4 regions of the Ammoniphilus sp. CFH 90114 genome follow, and region 2 is predicted to be linked to each of the others. Evidence: riboswitches for the same ligand, from Rfam matches in the RefSeq annotation. Region 2 holds a riboswitch; each other region holds the start of a gene.
The links. Region 2 has a riboswitch for cyclic di-AMP ahead of EIZ39_RS11135 (C40 family peptidase). Riboswitches for the same ligand answer to the same signal wherever they lie in the genome.

Region 1 (5,992 bases), on a different contig from region 2:
CGACAGCCAGCGGTGTTCCACCTTCCTTGGCAATTTGATTGCTCTTGGCATCTAAATCCGCAGGAATCTGACCTCCATGAACGGATACCCATTTCTTCACGGCATCGACGGCGCCTTTGCGAATTTGACGTCCATCCTCTAAATCCAATCCACTCATGCGAGTTTCCGCTTTAAATTCGATAAAGTCACTTCCATAAGCCAAGGATTCATTATATTTGAGCTTCTGATTTTTCATTAATTCAAGTACTGAACGTCCTTCTGGCGTTTCGTCCTGCACCGAGCTAATCGCTGCCCAACCAGCTAGGTCCTCTAATTTGGAATCTCCAACTGGGATTAATGCACTGGCCATCCGATTCCCAAAGGTAATGGTTCCGGTTTTATCCAGGATAATCGTATTAATGTCACCAGATGCTTCGACGGCTTTACCGGACATCGCAATAACATTGAATTGGGTGACACGGTCCATCCCCGCAATCCCAATCGCAGACAGTAACCCCCCGATGGTCGTTGGAATTAAACAAACGAGCAAAGCGATTAAGTAGGGAACTTCAAGGGTAAACCCTAAATAGTTGGAGTAAAAAGGCAACGTAACCACAACAATCATAAAGATTAAAGTTAAACTCGTTAACACGGTGTTGAGTGCAATTTCGTTTGGTGTTTTTTGTCTTTGAGCGCCTTCCACGAGCGAGATCATGCGATCTAAGAAGGACTCTCCTGGATCATTGGTTATGCGAACCTTAATTTGGTCACTCACGACACGAGTTCCACCCGTGACAGAACTAAAGTCTCCACCTGCTTCTTTGATGACAAGAGCAGATTCACCTGTAATCGCCGATTCGTCGACGGAAGCCACTCCTTCAATGACTTCCCCATCGCCAGGGATGAGTTCACCTTGAGCTACGAGGACAATGTCCCCTTTCCGTAAATCCGTAGAAGGTACATTCTTAATGGCTCCATTCACGAGCTTTTTCGCTAAGATGTCCTTCTTCGTCTTCTTCAGCGAATCTGCTTGTGCTTTTCCACGCCCTTCGGCCAAAGCTTCTGCAAAATTAGCAAATAAAATGGTGACTAGTAAGATCAATGTAACCGTGACATTAAACCAGAAAGGAACCGCTCCGCCAAACGCACTCGGAAAGATGGTACCGAGTAAGGTGATGACAAAGCCAATTTCCACAACGAACATGATGGGATTTTTCACCATGATACGTGGGTCTAGTTTTACAAAAGATTGTTTCAGTGCATGGATGACCATCTCTGAATTCATCATTGATTTATTATTTTGACTCATTTCCATTCCTCCATCGAGTTCTTCACACTTAGCGAAGGGTTAAGTATTCAGCAATCGGACCCAGAACGAGCGCTGGGAAAAAGGTTAACGCACCAACCAGAAGTACGGTTCCAATGAATACCCCAGCAAATAATGGAGTGTCGGTACGGAAGGTACCTACAGTTTCAGGAACACTCTTCTTTGCAGCTAACGAACCCGCCACCGCTAACATCGTCACGAAGGAGAAGTAACGGCCCAAGAACATCACGATTCCCGTTGAAATATTCCAGAATGGGGTATTGTCTCCTAAGCCTTCAAAGCCAGAACCATTATTCGCTGCGGATGACGTATACTCATACATCGCTTGCGTAATTCCATGGAAGCCTGGGTTTGAAATCGTATCCGGATGAAGCATGACCGCAATCGCTGTAGGAACTAGAATTAAAATCGGATGTACCAACAAGGTTAAGGCAATCAGCTTCATTTCCTTTCCTTCAATTTTCTTACCTAAGAACTCGGGTGTGCGACCCACCATTAACCCAGATAAGAAAACCGCAATCATCGCATACATCAATACGTTTAAGAACCCAGCCCCGACCCCTCCAAAGATGGTGTTTAACATCATATTGGAGATCGTGATCATTCCACCGATTGGTGTTAAGGTATCATGCATCGTGTTAACTGCTCCTGTTTCGGAAGCGGTAGTAACGACAGAGTATAAGGCAGATTGAGCAACCCCAAAACGCACTTCTTTTCCTTCCATGCTTCCTTGCTCATGTTGGATTCCCAATGAATTTAAAGCTGGGTTACCCGCGTACTCAGAAGATAACGAAACACCCGCCATTATTAAAAACATCATGAACATCGAAACGAATAATACGCGGCCTTGCTTCGCATTTCCTACCATATGGCCATAAGCAAATGGTGTAGCTGTTCCTAATAACAACATGAGTAAGATTTGAATCAAATTACTAATCGCATTCGGATTTTCGAATGGATGGGCGGAGTTGACTCCGAAGAATCCTCCTCCGTTGTTTCCTAATTCCTTAATGGAAAGGAAGGAAGCAACCGGTCCTCTTCCGATTTGTTGTTCTTCACCGGTGATTGTCGTTGCCGTAACGGTTGGATCTAACGTTTGTGGCACCCCAAGCAATACAAAGAAAATAGCCGTTACAAAAGCGATGGGGAGCAACACTCGGAAAATGGATCGAATTAAGTCCACATAAAAGTTACCTAAAGGTTTTCCAGCTAATCCACGGATAAAAGCGATAATAACCGCTAACGCAGTACCTGGTGCTGTAAACATGAGGAATACAATCCCCATCATCTGAGCTAAATACGATAAGCTGCTTTCTCCACTATAATGCTGTAAGTTTGTATTGGTCATAAAGCTGATTGCTGTATTCAGAGATAAGGTCGGCTCCATCGCCGTAATCGCACTTGGATTCAGTGGTAGTACGCCTTGAATTCGGAAAAACGTGTAGGTAATCAAAATCATTAAGGTATTCGAATAAATAATAGCCAGCGCGTACTCTTTCCAGCTTTGATTTTGTTTTCGTACACCGCCTAATTTTAAAATCCAGTTATCAAATCCGAAGATGCGATCCACACCTGTCGGCTTGTAATCAAATGCTTTAGTTAAATATAGACCCATAGGTCTAGCAAGTAATAATACTAGAAGCAAGGTAATCCCAACAGAAATCAATGGCGTTGTCAACGTAATCCCTCCAAATGGTAGTTAAAATTTCTCAGGGTTCACTAATACGTATCCTAGATAGATAAAGGTGGCTGCTGTTACCAAACCCAAAACGATCATCATGATCTATCGCTTCCTTTCTCAATTACCTGCTCAGAAAATTTCGCTAGTCCCACCATCGTAGAAGCTAGACCCACAATGATTAACACCATAAAAACGTCCATCATCTTCAACACCTCCTTGTTCTCCGTCACCAAGAAGCCCTGTGAGCTACGTCCTCTTACTCCCTTGTGAACGGCCTGAATCGGTTCAAACCACTCACCCTGGAGCAAAAAAAATAGACCAATGCTTACCTCAACCCCACGAAACGAAATCAAATTCGTACGCAACACCAAATAGGCGTAAAGCGTTCTGTTACTAGCTTGATTTCGTTCCACATGTGGAGAAAAAGTACTCATTGGTCTACCTAACGCCCAGCCGACACGTAGTGCCCTCTTTGCGATCTGTCTCCCTGTTCCTTTTTAAACAGTGGTATTTAATTTTAAGCAAAACAAAAAGACCTGCGTTTATTCATCTTAAAGAAACCTTTTGTCACCCAGATCCCTAGATAACAAAAAAGCCCCCTCAAAATAGGCGGTCATTGACCTCCCTCGCTTTAGCCGACGAAGTTAGCTGACGGGTAGGATGGCGAAGAAGCTTTCTCATCCCTTCTACCGAAGTAGAATTAACCCCACTTAATTGGGTCCTCCGTTCCCAGGTGCCCTGGGATTTGGCCGATCTGCAATTGTTTGCTTGATGTGACTTATTATAATCTCATTTGTCGATCGTTGTGAAGCTTTGAATTGCTTCAATTTCAGCCATTTTTTTGCATTTACCCGAGATTACAATATTGTTTTCTACGTATTTATAACTGTCTTTATCTTTTTCTCCCATTTTCATGGTTTTAGTTAAGTTTTTTATAAATGATTTGAATTTCTAAAGTGTAAGATTTCTATTTATCCTAATAAACAGAGATAGAGCTAGAAAAAATAAGTAAACCATAAATGTTAGCGCAATCAAGATTACTTTTTCAGCTTTTTCTTGTGATTTTCACTCTTTACAAATTTTGTGAACAGCATGTATGATCATCCCATATCAAATGTTATAAACATGCTAATCGCTTAATCTCCTTAAGGAGAGCGGGGGAACCATCGTGATGGCTGCCATCACAGGGGTGAATCTCTTTTGAGTAGGGCTACTCTCATGCCCGAATCCGTCAGCTAACCTCGTCAGCGTTAGAGAGAGGCATCTTTTTTCGCGTGCTTTTCATCACGTTTATTTTGTGGTGAATTCAAAAGCCACAAGAGGAGACCTCTTCTTGTGGCTTTTTTGCGTCCAAAATGCATGTGCTCTCCCCTTTAACCATAATCTAGGAGGATACCCATGGCTTCAACAAAAAAGAAATTAGAAGCAGAGTTAAGCGAAGCATTTATTAAATTCCAAAGAGAATTAATTGGACGTGGTCCACAGGAGGCAAAGACCTACATTGTAGAGGATATGGTTATTCTTCGCTTTAAAGGGGTTCTTACCGTGGAAGAAAAGCACTTGGTTAAAAATGATCAAGGTCGAAGATTAATTAAAAAAATGAGACAAACCCTACGTGAGATGTATAGTCAAGATTTTGAAGCCATTGTTCAACGATACACCGGATGTAAAGTACTAAGTAGTCATAGCGATATCAGCACTAAGACAGAAGAACGTATTGAAGTCTTCGTGATGGATCGAGATGTCGAAAAAATGCTAGACAAAGAATGCACAGGAAAAAAATTATCAGCCAATTAAAAGGGGATCTATCATGATAGAAGAAATTCGTAGACAATTATTTGCTAATCAGAATATGATTGTTGAGGTTATGACCAAGCACCAGACACGCATCCAAGGTAAATTGACTTGGTTAAGTCCAGACAGATCGATGGCAGAGATTACCCTCCATGACGGTCAAATTAAAACCATTACTGACATTGATATCAAAAATGTCGTTGCTTTAGAGAAAGCTTAGCCAATTACAACGGAGAATTATCGAATCTGAGCTATTATAAAAAGATGACTGAAAATCATTCATGTTTATGAGGGTGCCAAACCATAAATGTTTGGCACTCTTTGTTCCCTAGTTCTAAGAGGTCCTATACTAGACATAGCTAATGAAACAAAGTCCACCATGATAAAAACACGAGCAGCAACAATCGTTGGTATTTAATGACTTGATCAAACACCAACACAGATAAACACAGGTATAAGCAAGAACTGCATAAAAATTGTTTTTAACGCAATCGCAGCGTAATGAATAAGTCTTTTGCTCTTCCTGGATGGATAAATAGAAATGCTGTTCCTATCATTAAGATGTAAGAAATAAAGTTTAATGCCATTAGGATAATGAATAAAGTTATTGTTTTGGACAAGATAATAGCTGTTCGGCTAATGGTAAAATAAATAGATTAATTACTGCCTCTGTTTGGTATTCCTGAACAGTAATAAAGGCCGTCAACACTCCAAAAGTAAGTGGAAAAATAAATAAATGGTTAATTTGCATACACAGTCCAATGATATCGTCCCAGTGAACCATTGAACCTGTTCCGTTAGTTTTAATGAATTAAGCCACAAAAATAGCGATAATAACAAAATAACAAACAACAAGATTTTTGAACGTTTCCCCTTCATGATATCCAATTGAATTGGAGTTCCCACTATTGCTCGCTTCCACACGATGGCTCTTTTAGGTTCATTTACTTTAAGCTCAATGTAGCAATTTCCATGTTTATGAATGTCTTCAAGTGTAACTTCTTCGGTAAGCTTCCATTTTGAACAATCCAATTACAAACAACAGACGCAATTCTATTTAGTTTCTAAATAGAATTGCGTCTGTTTTTTTCTAATTAGTTATCAGTATTTTATTTACTTTTAGCAGTAAACTCCGCTTGAGAAACGTTCATAATTTAGACACAAAAATGACGACCGTTTTCTCTTTCATGGTCGTTGACTAATAACATCAT
Region 2 (5,992 bases):
TAAAGTGAAAGAATATGTACACCTCCAACGTTCATTATGGACAATTAAAAATTCGCTGAATGGATTAGATCATTTCCAGCCTAAGCGCATCGTCAGTGCCAAGACTCATTCAATACGTGAAGTCGTGGTTTCCTTATTAAGCGACTTGGGAATCGTAGGGGAGAGCGGCAGTGAGGAGATCATTAGCATAATGGAGTACCTCGTGCAAACGAAGTGTTCAAACTTTCCTCCTTTAAAAGAATTATACGAATCGCTAGCAACCAGATCCAAAGCCGAACCCTCAGAGGTCATTCGGGAAGGCAAGGCCATCGAGCAGCGACTTCGCCGGGTGGTTTTGGCTTCTTTGAATCATCTTGCATCGCTCGGGTTGACTGACTATGCTCACCCAAAATTTGAACATTACGCTGTCCGTTACTTTGATTTTCACGATGTCAGACTCGAAATGATGAAAATTGAAAAATCAGAAGAACGAGGGAAAAGCAAGGTCAACATTAAGAAGTTCTTGCATGTTTTGTATCTAGATACGTTAGATAAGTTAGTGGAACAATAGACCGACCGTTGAACGTCAATCGAATAACAGTAGAATATTCTAGGATGGTCCCTAGGTGTCGGTTTTACCGACCTTTAGGGACACCCTCAAATTTTTTTATTTTTTAACAATGGGAATTCATATCTCACACTGATAATCCTCTGCGGTAGTATCTCCTGCTGGATACACCTCAAGTTCGGGTCTGCCGCTATGTTGGTAGCCTGTAGAAGGGAACCATTCTTGAAAGATATTTGACCAGACTTGTTGTATAGCCCCTGGCATGGGTCCGATGGAGGTAAATACAGCCCAGGTAGCAGCCGGGATCGTCCTAAGCGTAAATTCCTCTTCATCAGCCACTCCACACTCGTCATCTCCTTTAATCATTATCCTATCATGGACGAACCATGTATTCCGGTTATTCTGTGCGATCATAAGACCGGTATTACTGACTATACTCTATCAAAAGAGGGTAGATGTGAATATAGAAAGATACATGGTGGTTAGTTAGGGGTTGAGATAAGCGGAGGAATTCCGCTTATTTCTAGAAAAGGCACGAAATTAGGCTAAATAGAGGAAATATTTCCTGTTATTTGCAAGTATCATACTTATTTTGTGGCATCCAGCGAGCTTAGCGGAAAAATTTCCGCTTATCTAGGGCATTTTTAGCAATCTTTGGCTAATAACGGAAGTTTCTCCGCTAATTCCACGTAAGAAAGCCCGCACAACAAGATCGTGTGCAGGCTCTAATAGCTCTTTTCTATTGAGTGGCGCTTCCACCAAAGATAAAGCGATGCTCCCAATGCCTTCCGGAGATACTATCAATTCTCACTCCACCTGATTGGTTTGAATAGGTGTGTAAGATCTTACCGTTGCCTAGATAGATAGCAACATGAGTAATTCTTTGATTAAACTTGTTTAAACCGGCATAGGAAGAAGCATTGACTCCTCTATAAGACATAAAGAACATGAGGTCTCCTGGCTTTAGATTTTGCCACTTGGTAGATGTTTTACCTAAATTCCTTACATGTTCAGCTTGGGTTCTTGAATTACTAGGAATTCGAATCCCCACATCTAAGTAGGCGCGTCGGGTGAAGTCGGAGCAATCGAAGGTTCTCTTGCTTGTGCGGTCAGAACCAAACTCATAAGGTGTACCTATATATTTCATTCCTGCTTGTATAATCTTTTGCCCCGTTGTGGCTTGAGTTTGGAAGGTTTGTGCGCTAGCTTGTCCAGCGAAAGACAATACGATGCTAGAGCTTGTGATCGTCATCGCCGCCACTAGTAAAGCAAGTGGTCTCTTCATTACATATGCCTCCTTTTTGTTTGCCTACGAGGTTAGTTGTCGGGTTCGGATTGAAGGATGACAACCCTACGCAATGCGATGCTGCGATTAACCCCAAAATCAAGCGAGTAACGCCCGATTTAGAAAAGATATCCCCCGCACTTCATTAAAAAAATGGTGAAGTTTCGGCTATAAAAAGGGTAGCATACTGTCTATGGTATGTTAATGTAAGGATATTGGGTATGTTGTTTTTATTAACCATTCTCATTGTTCAGCTATTAAATAAGGGCTTGATCACCAATCTTCTAGGTGTGAAAGCTCTTTTATTGATTTTTTATGTTTAGGATTGTCGTATAGTTTCCTTTGTCGGGAATATACATAACTATGCATGAATTCAGTTTAGCGAGTGGCATTGTAACCATTGTCGAGGAGATGGCACTAAAAGAGGGTTGGAATAGAATTGAAAATGTAAAATTGGTTGTGGGCTCTAGTCGGATGGTTCATGTGGAGTCTTTACAGTTCGCTTTTAGTCTTTTGATAAAGGAATCCATGTTGAATGGTGCGTCTCTAGAAATAGAAGAAAGGATAGGATATGACTTCTATATTGACTATATGGAAGGAGAATAGCAGGAGATGAAAAAGGTCGCCATCCAAAGGGATGTCTTATGGGATAACAAACTCAAGGCAGACGAAAATCGAGAGAAATTTAATCAATATTCTATCTTAACCATCAACCTAATGAGTTCACCTGGTTCTGGGAAAACGACATTTCTTGAGAGAACGATAGAAAGTCTTCAAGATAAGTTGAGAATAGGTGTAATAGAAGGAGACGTAGCGACTTCGCTTGATGCGGAAAGAATTGCATCCCTTGGGACGAAGGTTATTCAGATTAATACCCATGGTGCATGTCACCTCAATTCCAACATGATTGGTTCTGTTTTACCTCACTTTCAACTTCAGGAGCTAGACTGTCTCCTCATTGAAAATGTAGGAAATTTAGTCTGCCCAGCCGAGTTTGATCTAGGAGAACATCTTCGTATTACGATTTTGAGTACAACAGAAGGGACAGATAAAGTCCTGAAGTATCCTACCGTATTTCAGTGTGCGGATGTGGTGATTCTCAATAAAATAGATCTTCTTCCCTATGTTCCTTTTCATCTTGAGTCCTTCTGCCAAACCCTAAGAGAAATGAATCCTAAAGTACAACTTTTTCTCGTATCGGCATTGAGGGGGGAGGGAATGGATACATGGATCAATTGGCTCGTGGATCGACAAGTACAGTTCATGAAAAAGAACGAAGAAGAGTGGAGGTCAGCGGAATCGTACAAGGAGTAGGTTTCCGTCCCTTTGTTTTTCGATTGGCCCATGCTTATCATTTGAAAGGATACGTGCGAAATGATACCGGAGCGGTCACAATAGAAGTAGAGGGCTGGACACATCAGCTTGATCAATTTATGCAATCCTTGCAATACGAAACAAAAGAGCCAGCTCGTATTGATACCTTAAGTCATGTGACTTTAGCTCCTGTCGGATATCAGCAGTTTAGTATTTGTGAAAGCAAGCAAGGTGGGTTAGCGTTCCCTCCATTTCCAGCCGATCTAGCGGTTTGCCAGTCTTGCTTATCGGAGATTCTGAATCCCCAGCATCGATTATTCCACTATCCCTTTACCAGCTGCACTCATTGTGGTCCCCGATATTCTATCATTCATCATCTTCCCTATGATCGAAAAGATACAACGATGCATGCATTTAAGCTCTGTCCTTCCTGTGAACGGGACTATACAGATCCTAATGAACGACGCTTTCATGCTCAAACTTTATGCTGCCCGGATTGTGGTCCCCTTGTACAAGTGAGGATCTATGAGCATACACCCATAGAAGGAGACTGGATAAGGATTGCTCAACAATCTCTCTTACGTGGAGAGATTATGGCTGTAAAAGGCATAGGTGGCTTTCACCTCCTTTGCGATGCGACACAACCTGAGGCTATCAAAAAATTGAGGGTACGAAAACATCGAGTTCGCAAGCCTTTTGCCCTTATGGTGAGGAATCTTGCAACCTTAGAGAAGTATTTTGTGATTAACATGACGGAGCGAAATCTCCTGCAAGACCGAAGGGCTTCTATTGTTCTGCTCAGACCCAAACCTTTGTTGAGAAAGTACCTTGATGTTTCGATTCTAGCTGATGGCTATGCTCGTATAGGAGTAATGCTTCCTTATACGCCATTACATACCTTATTGTTTTCAACTTCTTTATCTTTTCTTATTGCGACCAGTGGCAATTTGCATGGGCAAACCATTGTAAGAACCAATAAAGAAGCATTTCATCACCTACGAGGGATGGCTGATCTCTTTGTAGTCCATTCTAGAGAAATCAAAATTCGAGTGGAGGATTCCGTATGTCAAGTTATAGATAATCAGGTACAAGTCCTTCGTCGCTCACGGGGCTATGTACCAGAAGCTATTAAGATACCAAAACCTAAGGAAATGACGGAAGAACTAGTAATACTGGCGGCTGGCGCGGAGAAGAAAAATACTTTTTGTATCATCAAAGGCGACCAAGCAATAATGAGCCAACACATGGGAGATCTAGATACCAAGGAACAAATGGAAGTATGGAAAGAAGGCGTTCATCATATGCTTCAGCTTTTGGGCACGAATCCTTCGATCACGGCCTACGATCCACATCCACGTTACCAAATAACCCAAGAATTTCGCGAAGCCAATCAGGGGAAAACTTGTTTTCCTGTGTATCATCATCACGCCCACATGGCCGCTTGTATGGCAGAACATGGGTTGGAACATCCAGTCATCGGGTGTATTTTGGATGGAACAGGGTATGGAAGAGATGGGGGCTTATGGGGATTCGAAATCTTGACAGGGGACTATGTGGATTTTCAGCGGATCTGTTCCTTACAGGAATTACCCCTGCCTGGTGGGGAAGCGGCTATACGGCAACCATGGATTCAAGCGGTTTCTCTCTTTTACGAAGGTATGCAGGATTTTGATAGCACGAAGTGTTGGGCGGAACAGCAATTCCCGATGTTCAAAGAGAAGCTTTCCCTCGTATTAGCTCAATTACAAGGCAAGGTAACAACGTTACGCACAACGAGTGCGGGACGATTGTTTGATGGAGTTTCTGCGATGCTCGGCATATGCCTTCAGAGTTCTTATGAAGGGGAGGCTGCCATTTTACTAGGAGAAAAAGCCGAAAACTCGATCCACACCAAGGGAGACGAAGGGTATTATTCTTTTGAGTTAAAGGAAAGACAGTTGTTCATTCGCTCGATAGTTAGAGAAGTTCTGATAGACATCGATAAGAGGACCCCTCATGCTACGATTGCCCGAAAATTTCATCATACGGTGGCACACATGGTGTGTGCGGGAGCGAAGCTGGCCCGAGAAGAAAAGGGTTATCCTGACGTTGTTTTGAGTGGTGGGGTCTGGCATAATCGATATCTCCTTTCTTATACAAAGGGTTTACTAGAACAGGAAGGGTTTAAGGTCTATATCCCTCAGGTTGTTCCCGCAGGAGATGGTGGGATTGCCCTGGGGCAAGCGGTTTGCGCGTTATGGAGGTGGCAGCGAGATGTGTCTATCGGTACCCGCCAAGATTCTTGAAGTAGATGTGATTCGCCTGCGGGCAAAGGTGGAATATTTTGGCACGCAAATGGTAGTGGGCATTGCATTACTCGAACAAGTAGAACCTGATCAATACGTTCTCGTTCATGCGGGAGAGGCTATTCAGGTGATTGATGAAGAACAGGCCCAAGAGACACTTGAGCTATGGAAGGGATGGATTGCAGAAGGATGAAGGTACAATCTTATCGAGACCCCACCTTATTCTCCCAGCTTCTCGAGAAGGCGATTCCCCTCCTTTTGGAAGTGAGGGAGTCCTTAGGAAGAAAGATACGCATGATGGAAGTGTGTGGAACACATACGGTTTCTTTTTCCAAAACAGGGGTGCGTGAGCTCCTCTCGGATTTTGTGGAGCTGATGAGTGGTCCGGGTTGCCCTGTCTGTGTTACAGATCAAACGGATTTAGACCGGATGATTTCATTAGGCCAGCAAAAAGGAACGATGATTGCCACCTATGGGGACATGATGAAGGTTCCAGGTACTCATTCTACACTCGTTCAAGAAAGAGCGAACGGCGTGGATGTACGAATGGTGAACAGTGCA
Region 3 (5,992 bases), on a different contig from region 2:
GCGCTTTTCTACCGTACAAGGCGGCAAAGGGTCCATGGATACGGCACGGGATATACGCGGTTTTGCTGTCAAATTTTATACACAAGAAGGAAACTACGACTTATTAGGACTTCAGTTTCCTGTATTTGTTATTCATGATGCTTTTAAGTTTGTAGATTCGCAGCATGCTTTAAAACCGGAGCCGCATAACGATATGCCGACAGCCTCGGCCGCACATGATAACTTTTGGGATTTTGTCGCTAATAATCAAGAATCCGCTCATTTTGTCATGTGGGCGATGTCGGACCGAGGTGTTCCACGAAGCTGGCGGATGATGGAAGGGTTTGGTGTCAATATCTTTCGTTTTGTCAATGAACAGGGGAAAAGTACCTTCGTGAGATTTCATTGGAAACCCATCCTCGGTGTCCATTCGTTGCTTAATGAGGAAGCGTTGATGATAGGGGGACTCGACCCTGATTATCATCGACGAGATCTAAGGGAAGCCATTGAGCGTGGTGCTTATCCTGTCTTTGAACTTGGTGTACAAATGATTGCGGAAGAAGATGAACAAAAATTTGACTTTGACGTGATTGATCCAACCAAACTCTGGCCAGAGGAGCTCGTCCCCGTTGAGATCATCGGGAAGATGACACTGAATCGAAATGTAGATAATTTCTTTGCTGAAACAGAGCAGGTCGCTTTTGACGTTACCAATCTGGTTCCGGGGATTAACTTTAGTAATGATCCCATTTTACAGGGGAGGACATTCACCTATAAAATCACCCAAATGCACAGGTTAGGAGGATCGAATTACCCGGATTTGCCAATTAACCGATCCCTTTGTCCTTTCCATAATAACCAGCGAGACGGATTTAGCCGACACCGGATTGATGTCGATCAAGTTAATTATTATAGAAACTCCATAGCGAATAATACACCAGGACCGACCCCTCCAGAGGAAGGTGGGTTTGTCCATTATCCAGAGCATGTAGAAGGTCCTAAGATTAAGGCCAGCAGTGAATCTTTCAAAGATTTCTTCACTCATGCAAGGTTATTTTGGAATAGTATGTCTCTCGTTGAAAAGCAGCACATTATAGAAGCCTTTAGTTTCGAACTGGCAAAAGTTGAGAGCGAATCCGTTCGTCAGCAGGTTGTTGATATGTTTGTTCATGTTGATAAGGAAATGGCGACAAGGATTGCTAATCATGTTGGAGTTAAGCCTCCAACCGGCCAGCATGTATCGGATACAGCTTCATCCCCTGCATTAAGTCAAGCGAATACAGTTCATTATCCTCATTCATTAAGGGTTGGGGTTTTAATTGGACATGGATTTCATGGTAAAGAGGTCAAGAGTGTTATTGACATGCTTGTTCAAAATGGAGTTTTTGTAGATATGGTTAGTGACAAGCTTGGAACGGTCATTGGAGAGGATGGTACGAAATTTAAGGTCAATAAGATCTTTCTTTCCACCCATCACGTACTTCATGACTCGCTATATGTCGTAGGTGGACGTTCAGACAATCAAAAGGAATTGGATAGAAATATCGTGGAATTTATTCAGGGAGCCTATAAACACTATAAACCGATCAGAATAGCAACAACGGCACTGAGTTATATCCAGGCATCAAAAAAGAATAATTTAGCGGGTGTCGTTTTTGCCGCCAAAAATCCCAACTTCTGTAGTGAACTTCTAAACTGCTATCACTCAGCGGCGTTTTTGGAATCGTAAATAAATAATTCTAAAATCTGTAAGGAAGTTGATAATGTTCGTTCTTTATAGTCTAATAGCCATTACAGGAATGGCTATATTCATCTGCATTCTCATATTCTCTACCTACAAAATATTACGAAACAAAAAGAGCTTCCACTCTTGGCTAACTTTGGTCATGGTGGTTTTCTTTTTAGGGGTGGCTCTTTGGCAAAGTTTAAAATTCTTTAATGTAAGATTTTAATTCAATAACTTAGTTGAGCTTAATAAAATGTTTGCAAAAAATGTAGGCAAGAAGTAAGATATCTTGCATAAGTAAAATCAAATCGCTGAGTTCCGAATTGGAAGCGGGGGACCCAAGTTTGGTTTGTGTTCTTGTTCTGTTGAAGAGAACACAAATTAGGGGGTGAATCTTGTGTGGACTATATTCTTCACAGGTAGGGCGACTCTCACGCCCGAATCCGACAGCTAACCTCGTAAGCGTATAAAGAGAGGTGGATAATCGTGCCGATGCATGGTGTTTTTGACGATGCGTGAAGAAGCCACGAAGAGATACTCTCTTTGTGGTTTTTTGTCTTTACTGGAAATGATAATTAAATAATGTAAACTTGAAAGGAAGCCATAGCATGCCAGCAAAAACATTTGCAGTGATCGGTATGGGACGTTTTGGTTCGAGTGTAGCTAAAACTCTCTATGAAATGGGTTATGAAGTGATGGCAATTGATTCATGTGAAGAACGAATACAAGAATATATTCAATATGTCACATATGCAGTCCAAGCAGATGCAACAGATGAGCAAGCCCTTAAGGAGCTTGGGATTCGGAACTTTGATGTCGTCGTCGTAGCGATCGGAGATGATATTCAAGCGAGTATTCTCACCACACTTATTCTGAAAGAATTAGGAGTAAAGCAAATTACAGTAAAGGCACAAAATGAGCGTCATGGAAAGGTTCTATATAAGCTTGGCGCCGATCGGGTCGTATTTCCTGAAAGAGATATGGGCAGCCGAATAGCGAATAATTTGGTTTCACCTAATGTATTGGATTTTATTGAGTTAGCTGAAGATTATAGTGTAGTTGAAGTCGTTGCAGGAGAAAGGCTCGTCGGGAAATCTCTTATCGAATTGAATATTCGTGCTAGGTTTGGGGTGAACGTGATGGCCATTAAGAGCGGAGCCCATATTAATATTGCACCCCAAGCTGATGATACGATTCAGAAAGATGATATCCTTGTTGTTATAGGAGAGAACCGAGATCTAAGGCGCTTTGAGCAACATATTATATAAATTCTACCAAAACAATATAGAGGTATTGCGCTATGATTTCATTAAAAAAATTCAATCTTATTGAGCTTCATCCTGCTCGATTGCTTATACTTGGATTTGGCTTTCTGATTGTTGTAGGAACCTTACTTCTAATGCTTCCGATTTCTACACGACCAGGACATCAATTGGGATTTATTGATGCGTTATTTGAAGCAACCTCTGCTGTTTGTGTGACCGGATTAGTCGTTGTTGATACAGGAACGACCTTCACGCTGTTCGGACAAATTGTACTGTTGGCGTTAATTCAAATTGGCGGTTGGGGCTTTATGACGGCTGGGGTCTTTATGTTTATCATCCTGGGAAAGAAGATTGGTTTAAAAGAAAGGTTGGTACTGCAAAGTACTTTAAATCAGTTTTCTATTCAAGGAGTAGTCAAGCTGGTGATATTAATTATTTCCTTAACCGTCTTCATGGAATCCGTTGGTGCTCTTCTGCTAGCCCTTCGTTGGTCGTATGAGATGCCTTGGAGTACCGCCTTGTACTATGGGATCTTTCATTCTATTTCTGCATTCAATAACGCTGGATTCGGTCTGGAGCCTGACAGTTTAAGCAAGTGGGTTGGAGACCCTACCATTAATCTTGTTATCACTTTCTTATTTATGGCTGGTGGGATTGGATTTACTGTTATTTTGGACTTGTGGAACAAGAAATCCTTACGGAAACTATCCTTGCACTCAAAAATTGCTTTACTTGTTTCCTTAATTCTCAATATCATTGCAACTCTAATTATATTTGCAACAGAGTTCAGTAATCCAGACACGATTGGTAATTTTCCTCTCGCGGATAAGTGGTGGGCTTCGTATTTTCAAGGGGTGGTTACCCGTACGGCAGGATTCAACACGATTGATATAGGGCAGATGATGGTCCCATCCTTGGTCTTTATGATGTTTATGATGTTTATCGGGGCCTCGTCTGCTTCCACAGGTGGGGGGATAAAAGTAACAACATTCGCTCTCATGCTCTTAGCCCTATGGTCAGTTCTAACAGCGAAAGATAACGTCAGCATCTTTAAGCGAAGGATTCCTTGGGAGCTGGTGAATAAAGCCTTCTCGATTGCCGTTACCGCGATTATGTTTATCAGTGTTATTTTCTTTATCCTTACGTATACGGAACAAGCGGACCTTGTACTCATTTTATTTGAGACGATTTCAGCTTTCGGTACCGTCGGATTATCAGCAGGGTTGACAGCAGACCTATCTCCAATGGGCAGAGTACTGATCACCATTCTCATGTTTATTGGGAGAATTGGTCCATTAACGATGGCATTTGCACTGATGAAATTCAGTGATAAAAGTAGGGTGAAGTACGTGGAAGAGAGGATTCTAATCGGATAGAAGATTGTTGGACAAAATATTCCATATAAATATAGGAAGGGGTATTTTATGGAAGGAAACTCATCTATACAAATGACTTCGTCAGAAGTCGCGAATTTGTGGAAAGTATATGAAATGGAAACGTTGAATGTATGTATGATCCAACACTTTTTATCAACGCTGGAAGATCCCGAGATCATTTCACTAACGGAGGAAAAACTGTCTTTAAAAGAAGATAGAATAAAACAGTTGCAGGAGATTTTTCAAAAAGAGAAATTCCCTATTCCAATGGGAATGACCAAAGATGATATTAATAAATCTGCACCTAAACTGTTTACAGACACTTTTATTATACAGTACCTACATTATATGGCTAGGATAGGAATTGAAACGTATGGATTAGCAGTCTCTTGTTGTCCACGGTATGATTTAAGAGACTTTTTCATAAAAGGACTTCATTCCTTTTCGCATATCCAGAATAAAATCATGGATCTATTGCTTGAGAAAGGAATTTATGTTCGTTCTCCCTATGTTCCATATCCTGACAAGGTTGATTTTGTAAAAGAACAAGGATTCATAACAGGGTGGCTGGGAGAGCGAAGACCCCTGCATACTGTACAGATTACACATCTATATTTGAATATTCAGCGCAATGCCATTGGTCAGCAATTAATGAGTGCATTCAGTCAATGCGCTCGAGATAAAGATGTAAAAAAATACATGTTGCGAGGTAAACATTTATCGATGAAGTTCATGGAAATCTTCAGTTCATTGTTAAAAGAAGATGACCTAATCCCTCCAACGTTTGGAGGAATAGGTATTACTACTTCAACCGTTCCTCCGTTTTCAGATAAGCTAATGTTAACATTAGTAGCAAACTTAAATGCGTATGGCATGTCGTTATATGGTCTCTCCTTAAGTGAAAGTACAAGGAGAGATTTATTTGCCCAGTATACTCGAATTATGGCTGAGGTAGGCCAATTTGCGGAGGATGGAGTTAACTTATTAATTAAACATGGATACTTCGAGGAACCGCCGAAAGCACCAGACAGAAAAGAAATAGCTCAAACATAATTTAATAATTAAAGAAGTAGAGAATGAGCTTGATGTGGAAGTATCATATGATTCCCTTCAAGCTCTACCTATGTCACCCCATAATTATCTCCCAGCATCCCTGAAGGAAATGCAGCACGCCCCAACCCAACCTCCGATCACATTTCAAACCAGCTGAAGAGACAAACCTAACAATAATAATGTTATAAATATCAATAAGTATTTATTGAAAAACAATAAATTATGAGTTAAAATCATATTAAAAATATAAGTGAGGTGCTCTTTATGGAACGAAGTACGACACTTTTCTTAAAGATAGCTGTTTTTCTTATGGGAATCCCAGTTCTTGCTTTGTGCCTTTTCTTGGTACCTGAGATAGGGAATTTTACAGCAGTACTGTATCCAGATGCTGCTTATCTAAAGTATTTCGTTTTCGCCGTGATGTATGGAGCCGCTATACCTTTTTACTTTGCTCTGTTTCAGGCTTTTAAACTTTTAACGTTTATTGATCAGAACAAAGCGTTCTCGGTACGATCTGTAAAGTCTCTAAAGAGAATAAAAAATTGTGCCATTACCATTAGTGGTTTGTATGTGGCAGGAATGCCGCTCTTCTA
Region 4 (5,992 bases), on a different contig from region 2:
CCATACAGATCCAAGAGCAAAGTGAAAAAGAGTTGCTTCGCTTCTCTGAACAAATAGTGAAATCTATAGGAGAGGCAAACATGGGAATTACCACGGTTGCAAAAGGAGCAGACGAGTTAGCTAACATTAGCAATAACTTGCTCCTGCAATCTAAACAAGCCAGTGAAGAAGTGAAAAAGTCAGACGAAGTCCTGACTTTCATCAAACACATTGCTGATCAAACCAATCTATTAGGACTTAATGCATCAATAGAAGCTGCCCGAGCAGGGGATATGGGACGAGGGTTTGGTGTAGTAGCAACCGAAATTCGTAAATTATCCTTAGAAACGGTTAATTCTACCGTAAAAATCAGAGAGACATTGACCAATATGCAAAAGTCTATGAATGCTATTTCTAATTCCATTGCCAAAGTGGTAGAGGTTGGGAATACGCAAGCTAAGTCAACGGATCAAATCTCTCAGTTCATTAAAGAGATTGACGAGCTTGGTAAAGAGATAAATAAATATGCTTCTCAGTTGTAAATGAAGGGCCTTTCCTAACAAGTAACTCTCTGTTGACGTTTAAATCTCTCAAATGTACGATACATACAATGGGTTATTATGGAATTAAACGATCACGGAGAATGGAGGTCAAGACAATGGAGATGAAGTATCAAACGTGGGGAGATCCAAAAAATCCACCCGTGTTACTCCTTCACGCCCTTGCCTGTCACAGTGGCTGGTGGAAGTGGGTAACACCCTACCTGGAGAAGGAGTACTATCTGATCGCCCCTGATTTTCGAGGTCACGGTCAGAGTCCTTGGGCCGATAGCTACCGTTTCGATGATTACGCAAGAGACATCGAGGAGCTTGTCGAGAAATTCGACGGGCCTTATGCCATCGTAGGTCATTCGATGGGAGCCTATGTGGGGCTCAAAGTGGCTAGTCGGGGGGTTCGTCCTCCTTCAGCTTTACTAGTCGCTGATATGAAAATGGACTCCCCGGAAGAGGAGTTAGCTGGCTTACACAAAGCTGCTCAAAAGAGTGGACGTATTTACGACACTCTACAAGACGCTGTGGCTAATTATAGATTCCTGCCCCCTCAGCACGCCGCCCCGAAGGAACGAGTGGAGCAAGTTGCTCAGGACTGCTATCATGAACAGGAGGATGGGCGTTGGGGAGAACGATTTGATCGACGGGCACTGGCCATCGAAAAGGTTGAAGCAGTGGCACTGGCCGAACAGGTTAACTGCCCCACCTGGTTCGTTCGTGCGAAGGAAAGTCAAGTAATGCCAGCTGAGGGCGCTAAAGAACTTGCGCGGATCACGGGTGGACCACTGCACGAGATGGAAGGGGTCTTTCACCACCTGCCATTAGAGGCACCCGAAGCGTTCGCTAGCTTGATCCGGGAGTTCATGATCCAAACCAATAATAAATAATTAGGAAGTCCTCGTGTTTTATTTCGAGAAGGCTGCTATGGCAGCCTTCTTTCTTTTTGTTGAGTAATCGGAGATCGCTCCCATCCTGATTCATGAGAGAATTCTAATTTCATGGAGTATTTGGGAGGAATAATAAGAATAAAAGGGCTGCTGGTTATAGGACATGGTTTTTTGAATAAATATACCAGGATATTACAAGCAGGCTTGATTTCCATAACTACCCAAATAGTATAAACTTAAGAAAGTAAAAAAACAGCATAACGGCCTAATCCCAGTACACTGGGAGCGGAGGAACCAAGTAAGTGGGGTTAATTTTACAATTTGTAGAAGGGATGAGTTAGCTCTTTCGCCATCCTACCCGTCAGCTAACTTCGTCGGCTAAAGCGAAGGAGGTCATAGACCGCCAAAAATCAAGGGGGCTTTTTGTACTGTTAGCATTGTTAAATGTGGGCAGTACGAGGTGTAAAGTTATTCTATTGGTTAAATAAATATGCAGGTCTTTTTGTGCTGTCTAAATTCTTATTCATGCTAGGCAGCATGATTCAAATGAATATTATACTTAAGAAATGAGGGCGGATGGATGAAGATATGTAAATTTGGCGGGACTTCCTTGGCTACTGCTTCACAAGTGAAAAAAGTGAGTGACATTATATTAAATGATCCCACTCGAAAAATAGTAGTTGTATCTGCCCCTGGCAAACGCTATAAAGAAGACATTAAGGTGACAGATCTTTTGATTTCTTGTGCCGAGAAGTATTTGGAGAATAAGCCATACCAAGAAATTTTTTCTGCAGTCCTTTCCCGCTACGAGGAAATGGTTCGTGGTTTGGAGCTGTCTGATGAAATCCTAGATCACATAAGGACGGATCTTTCTCAGCGGCTATATTCTGATTCACAAGATAGAACGAAGTATATGGAGTTGCTTAAAGCGAGTGGAGAGGATCATTGCGCGAAGCTTGTGGCTGCCTACTTGCGAAGTAAGGGAGTTGAGGCTCATTATATCGATCCTAAAGAGGCGGGGCTGCTTTTGACTAAAGAAAATGGGAAAGCACAGGTGCTCCCAGAGTCCTACCTTCGTCTCCGCGTTCTAAAAGAAAAATCGGGAGTTCTAATTTTTCCGGGCTTTTTCGGCTATAATCCTGAGGGTACGGTTGTGACCTTTTCCCGAGGGGGATCAGATATTACGGGTTCGATCCTTGCTGCAGCTGTCCAAGCGGATCTTTATGAGAACTTTACAGATGTAGATTCGGTATTTGTCGTAAATCCGAATATTGTCAACAACCCTCGTGGTATCAACAAATTGACCTTCAAGGAAATGAGGGAGCTTTCTTATTCAGGCTTCGAAGTTTTTCATGATGAAGCTCTTATCCCCGCTTTTCGCGCGAAGGTTCCTATATGTATAAAAAACACCAACAATCCATCCGCACCAGGAACCATGATTGTGAGCAGACGAGAAGCAGACTCCAACTTAGTGGCCGGCATTGCTTCTGATGAAGGCTATTGCAGTATTTATCTTTGTAAATATCTCATGCACTCAGAGCCGGATTTTGGTTTTAAGCTGAGACAAATTCTAGAGGAGGAGAATCTTCCGCTTGAATATAATCTGTCTGGAAATGATGATATTTCCCTGCTATTCCGAGAGGGGGATTTAAGTCGGGAAAAAGAGGCTCGCATAACGGCACGGATGAAAGCAGAGCTAGCCGTAGATCAACTCATGGTCTGCCGTGATCTGGCTGTCGTGATGCTAGTAGGACCGAAGATGAGAAATAATCTCTCTGTTTTATCTAAAGCTTCGGGTGTACTGTCCAGGCAAAAGATCAATGTGGAATTAATCAACCAAGGCTGCTCGGAAGTAGGCATGATGTTTGGGGTCAAAAAGAATCACATGAAAAAGGCGGTCCATGCTCTCTATCAGGAATTTTTTGAGGTTTATCATACGACCAAAGGAAAAGTAGCAAGTTTGTAACCACAGAAAGGCGAGCTCAGGTAATTCCAGAGCTGGTCTTTTCTTATTTATATGGGATAAATTCCCTCTAGGGATGTTGCAACCATTTGTTCCATTGCAAGTCTAAGATTTAGCGTACTAATAAATCAAAAATAAAGAGGTCATTTTTAAATATGAAAAAATCTCTAAGCAAAATCATCCTGTCTTGTTCGGTCCTTCTAGCAGGTTATGCTCTCACTCTTCCTTCTACTTATGCAGAATCGAATATAGTCTCAAGTGAGATGACCTTTACGGATCTATCCCCGTCTTTCTGGGGATATAAAACGATTCAATGGGGAGTGCAAGAAAAGATCATCACAGGCTATCCTGATCATACCGTGAAACCCACAGGTTATGTGAAAGAGAGCGAATTTTTGACGATGCTGGTGAAGGGCTATAAAAATACCAACCAAGGACTATCTACAAGCAGTACACATTGGGCCGAGCCATTCTACAACAAAGCGAGGGAGATGAACTGGCTTGATAAAAAAGAGATAGTAAATAAGCCAATTACTCGTGGGGATGTAGCTAAATTTATGGCATCCAGCCAGGGATATCATCATAATGTGGATAATTCCGTGCAATTTGTGTTGAATCATCGATTGGCAAGCGGCAAAACGGAGGCAACCCTAGAAGGATTTGATAAAGGGGCATTGGTGACAAGGGCGGAAGCTGTTCAAATACTAAAAAATTTGAAAGAGAAAGGTCTGACAACAGCGAAAGAGCGACCGGTCACACTCTCTCGTACATTAGTGAAACAGAAACCACAATTATTTCCGATAGAAAAGAGAGATAAGAATGGTAACTTCATCTTTGGACTGATAGATAGGAAGGGCAAGGTTGTTGTCCAACCTCAATATAAGAGTATCCTGGTACCGAATGGGGATCAGCCTATTCTTGTCTCTGTTAAAGAAAATGAGTATAAATATATTAATAAAAATGGAAGCCTTGCGTTTCCGGGTACATTTTCTTGGGCCAATGAGTTTTCGGAAGGTCTAGCCGCTGTAACTCTGGCGAAGGGAACTGCAAATAACCGAGAAGGTTATATCAATGAAAGTGGAAAAGTAGTTATTCCTCCTTCATTCTCTTACCCTGGAGGTTTTTCATACGGTTATGTATCAGAGGGGTATGCTCTTGTTGGGTTAGTGGAAAAAGGAAAGGCGACTATAACCTATGGAATTATTGATCGTAGTGGGAAACGAATAGCTTCGGTTGATTATGATATCTCGCATGAATTAGTAGGTTATAATGAAGGGACCTTGCTGATGAAACGTCATATTGAAGGGAAGGGTTCTGAATACTATTTTGCCGATCTTAACGGAAATCAAGTATCTTCTAACACGTTCACGCAAGTACAATATTTCTCAGAAGGACTTGCAGCAGCCCAATTGGGTCAAGACGAATGGGGGTACGTGAATACCAGAGGAGACTGGGTCATACCGGCTAAATACAAAACAGCCCAAGACTTTTCAGAAGGATTAGCTGCTGCCGGTATACAAGCAGAAGATGGCCGTTGGAAATACGGCTACATCGACTACAATGGAAATTGGGTCATCGAACCTATTTATGACCATGCTGCTCCTTTCTCTGAAGGATGGGCTTCGGTAGAATGGAATGGCGAATGGCTCTGGATAAATAAAGAAAATAAAAGGCAATTAAGCGATTTTCCTTACCAGGTTACGGGTTCGTTCTCTCCATTTATCAATGGATTATCGCAAGTTGTCCTTACAGATGGAAAGAGCACAACACAAGCTTATATCGATAAAAAAGGGAAGATCATATGGAAGCAAGATCCGTACTTTAAGTAAGGAAGTAATATGTATGTATGCCATTCATATTTTACAAACGGATCGATCTAGCTGCTCTGGTACGATCAAATAGTCGAATGAATAGGATACCTCATAACGTGCATAATGACGTTGTTCCCTCAGTTTAGGCCATAAAAGGGAGGACATTCAGATTGAAATACGCGAATGGATATCTTGATATGCTGGCTTGGTTTGGGATTGGAGGTGCACACCCAGGAGGGTTGGCTTTAACGAAAGAAGTCCTACAACGAATAAAAATAGGACCAGAAACGAACATCATCGATATAGGGTGCGGTACAGGACAGACAGCTGCTTATTTGAAAAAAACCTTTCAATGCAAGGTATCAGCTTTAGATAGAAATAAAGTAATGTTAGAAAAAGCGAAGCACGATTTGCGAAAGAGAAACTTAGTATTTTTCTCATCAATTAAAGTACTGTGTTTTTCAAATGGAAAAAGGGTGAATCGGGCCTTAAAAGTACACACCACGTTTACTAGTCTGACAAAATCCATTTTTGCCTATAACATATTCAGATGTGCATCCATACTATGTATTACACCAGCTACAGGTAAACTCATTGATCACCTCCTTTCGGGAAGAAACGACACGAAATTGGTCGTTTCTTTTTCATATTCAAAGAACCCTTTTTGATCTCTTGAATTTAACGAAATTATACATTTGACTTAGATATTTGCCCTTCCCTTGTCCTTAATATTACATATGATAGAGTAACTTGATGAAAAGGAGTGATCTTTATGAGCGCTTATGGGGCAGGTTCTTTTGG

Region 1: it holds a riboswitch for cyclic di-AMP, as region 2 does, so the genes downstream of both, EIZ39_RS09070 (hypothetical protein) here and EIZ39_RS11135 (C40 family peptidase) in region 2, are expected to answer to the same signal.
Region 3: it holds a riboswitch for cyclic di-AMP, as region 2 does, so the genes downstream of both, EIZ39_RS13255 (potassium channel family protein) here and EIZ39_RS11135 (C40 family peptidase) in region 2, are expected to answer to the same signal.
Region 4: it holds a riboswitch for cyclic di-AMP, as region 2 does, so the genes downstream of both, EIZ39_RS23865 (aspartate kinase) here and EIZ39_RS11135 (C40 family peptidase) in region 2, are expected to answer to the same signal.

The regions. Positions count from the first base shown of each region.
Region 1 is NZ_SDLI01000003.1:289,042-295,033, reverse strand. It holds gene kdpB (potassium-transporting ATPase subunit KdpB) at 1-1,288, opposite strand, end outside; gene kdpA (potassium-transporting ATPase subunit KdpA) at 1,317-2,972, opposite strand; gene EIZ39_RS27710 (potassium-transporting ATPase subunit F) at 3,006-3,083, opposite strand; gene EIZ39_RS09070 (hypothetical protein) at 3,083-3,421, opposite strand; cyclic di-AMP (ydaO/yuaA leader) riboswitch at 3,606-3,748, opposite strand; cyclic di-AMP (ydaO/yuaA leader) riboswitch at 4,111-4,252, shown strand; gene EIZ39_RS09065 (Na-translocating system protein MpsC family protein) at 4,386-4,784, shown strand; gene EIZ39_RS09060 (hypothetical protein) at 4,798-5,001, shown strand.
Region 2 is NZ_SDLI01000004.1:197,046-203,037, reverse strand. It holds gene EIZ39_RS11145 (response regulator) at 1-550, shown strand, start outside; partial or broken gene EIZ39_RS11140 (GyrI-like domain-containing protein) at 668-874, opposite strand; gene EIZ39_RS11135 (C40 family peptidase) at 1,287-1,832, opposite strand; cyclic di-AMP (ydaO/yuaA leader) riboswitch at 1,839-2,012, opposite strand; gene EIZ39_RS11130 (hydrogenase maturation nickel metallochaperone HypA/HybF) at 2,196-2,438, shown strand; gene hypB (hydrogenase nickel incorporation protein HypB) at 2,445-3,146, shown strand; gene hypF (carbamoyltransferase HypF) at 3,059-5,431, shown strand; gene EIZ39_RS11115 (HypC/HybG/HupF family hydrogenase formation chaperone) at 5,400-5,624, shown strand; gene hypD (hydrogenase formation protein HypD) at 5,621-5,992, shown strand, end outside.
Region 3 is NZ_SDLI01000005.1:195,555-201,546, forward strand. It holds partial or broken gene EIZ39_RS13250 (catalase) at 1-1,712, shown strand, start outside; cyclic di-AMP (ydaO/yuaA leader) riboswitch at 2,005-2,186, shown strand; gene EIZ39_RS13255 (potassium channel family protein) at 2,314-2,973, shown strand; gene EIZ39_RS13260 (TrkH family potassium uptake protein) at 3,006-4,346, shown strand; gene EIZ39_RS13265 (DUF3231 family protein) at 4,395-5,399, shown strand; gene EIZ39_RS13270 (DUF2975 domain-containing protein) at 5,664-5,992, shown strand, end outside.
Region 4 is NZ_SDLI01000019.1:18,889-24,880, reverse strand. It holds gene EIZ39_RS23875 (methyl-accepting chemotaxis protein) at 1-521, shown strand, start outside; gene EIZ39_RS23870 (alpha/beta fold hydrolase) at 638-1,417, shown strand; cyclic di-AMP (ydaO/yuaA leader) riboswitch at 1,670-1,812, shown strand; gene EIZ39_RS23865 (aspartate kinase) at 1,998-3,383, shown strand; gene EIZ39_RS23860 (WG repeat-containing protein) at 3,536-5,209, shown strand; gene EIZ39_RS23855 (class I SAM-dependent methyltransferase) at 5,362-5,859, shown strand; gene EIZ39_RS23850 (sporulation protein YjcZ) at 5,964-5,992, shown strand, end outside.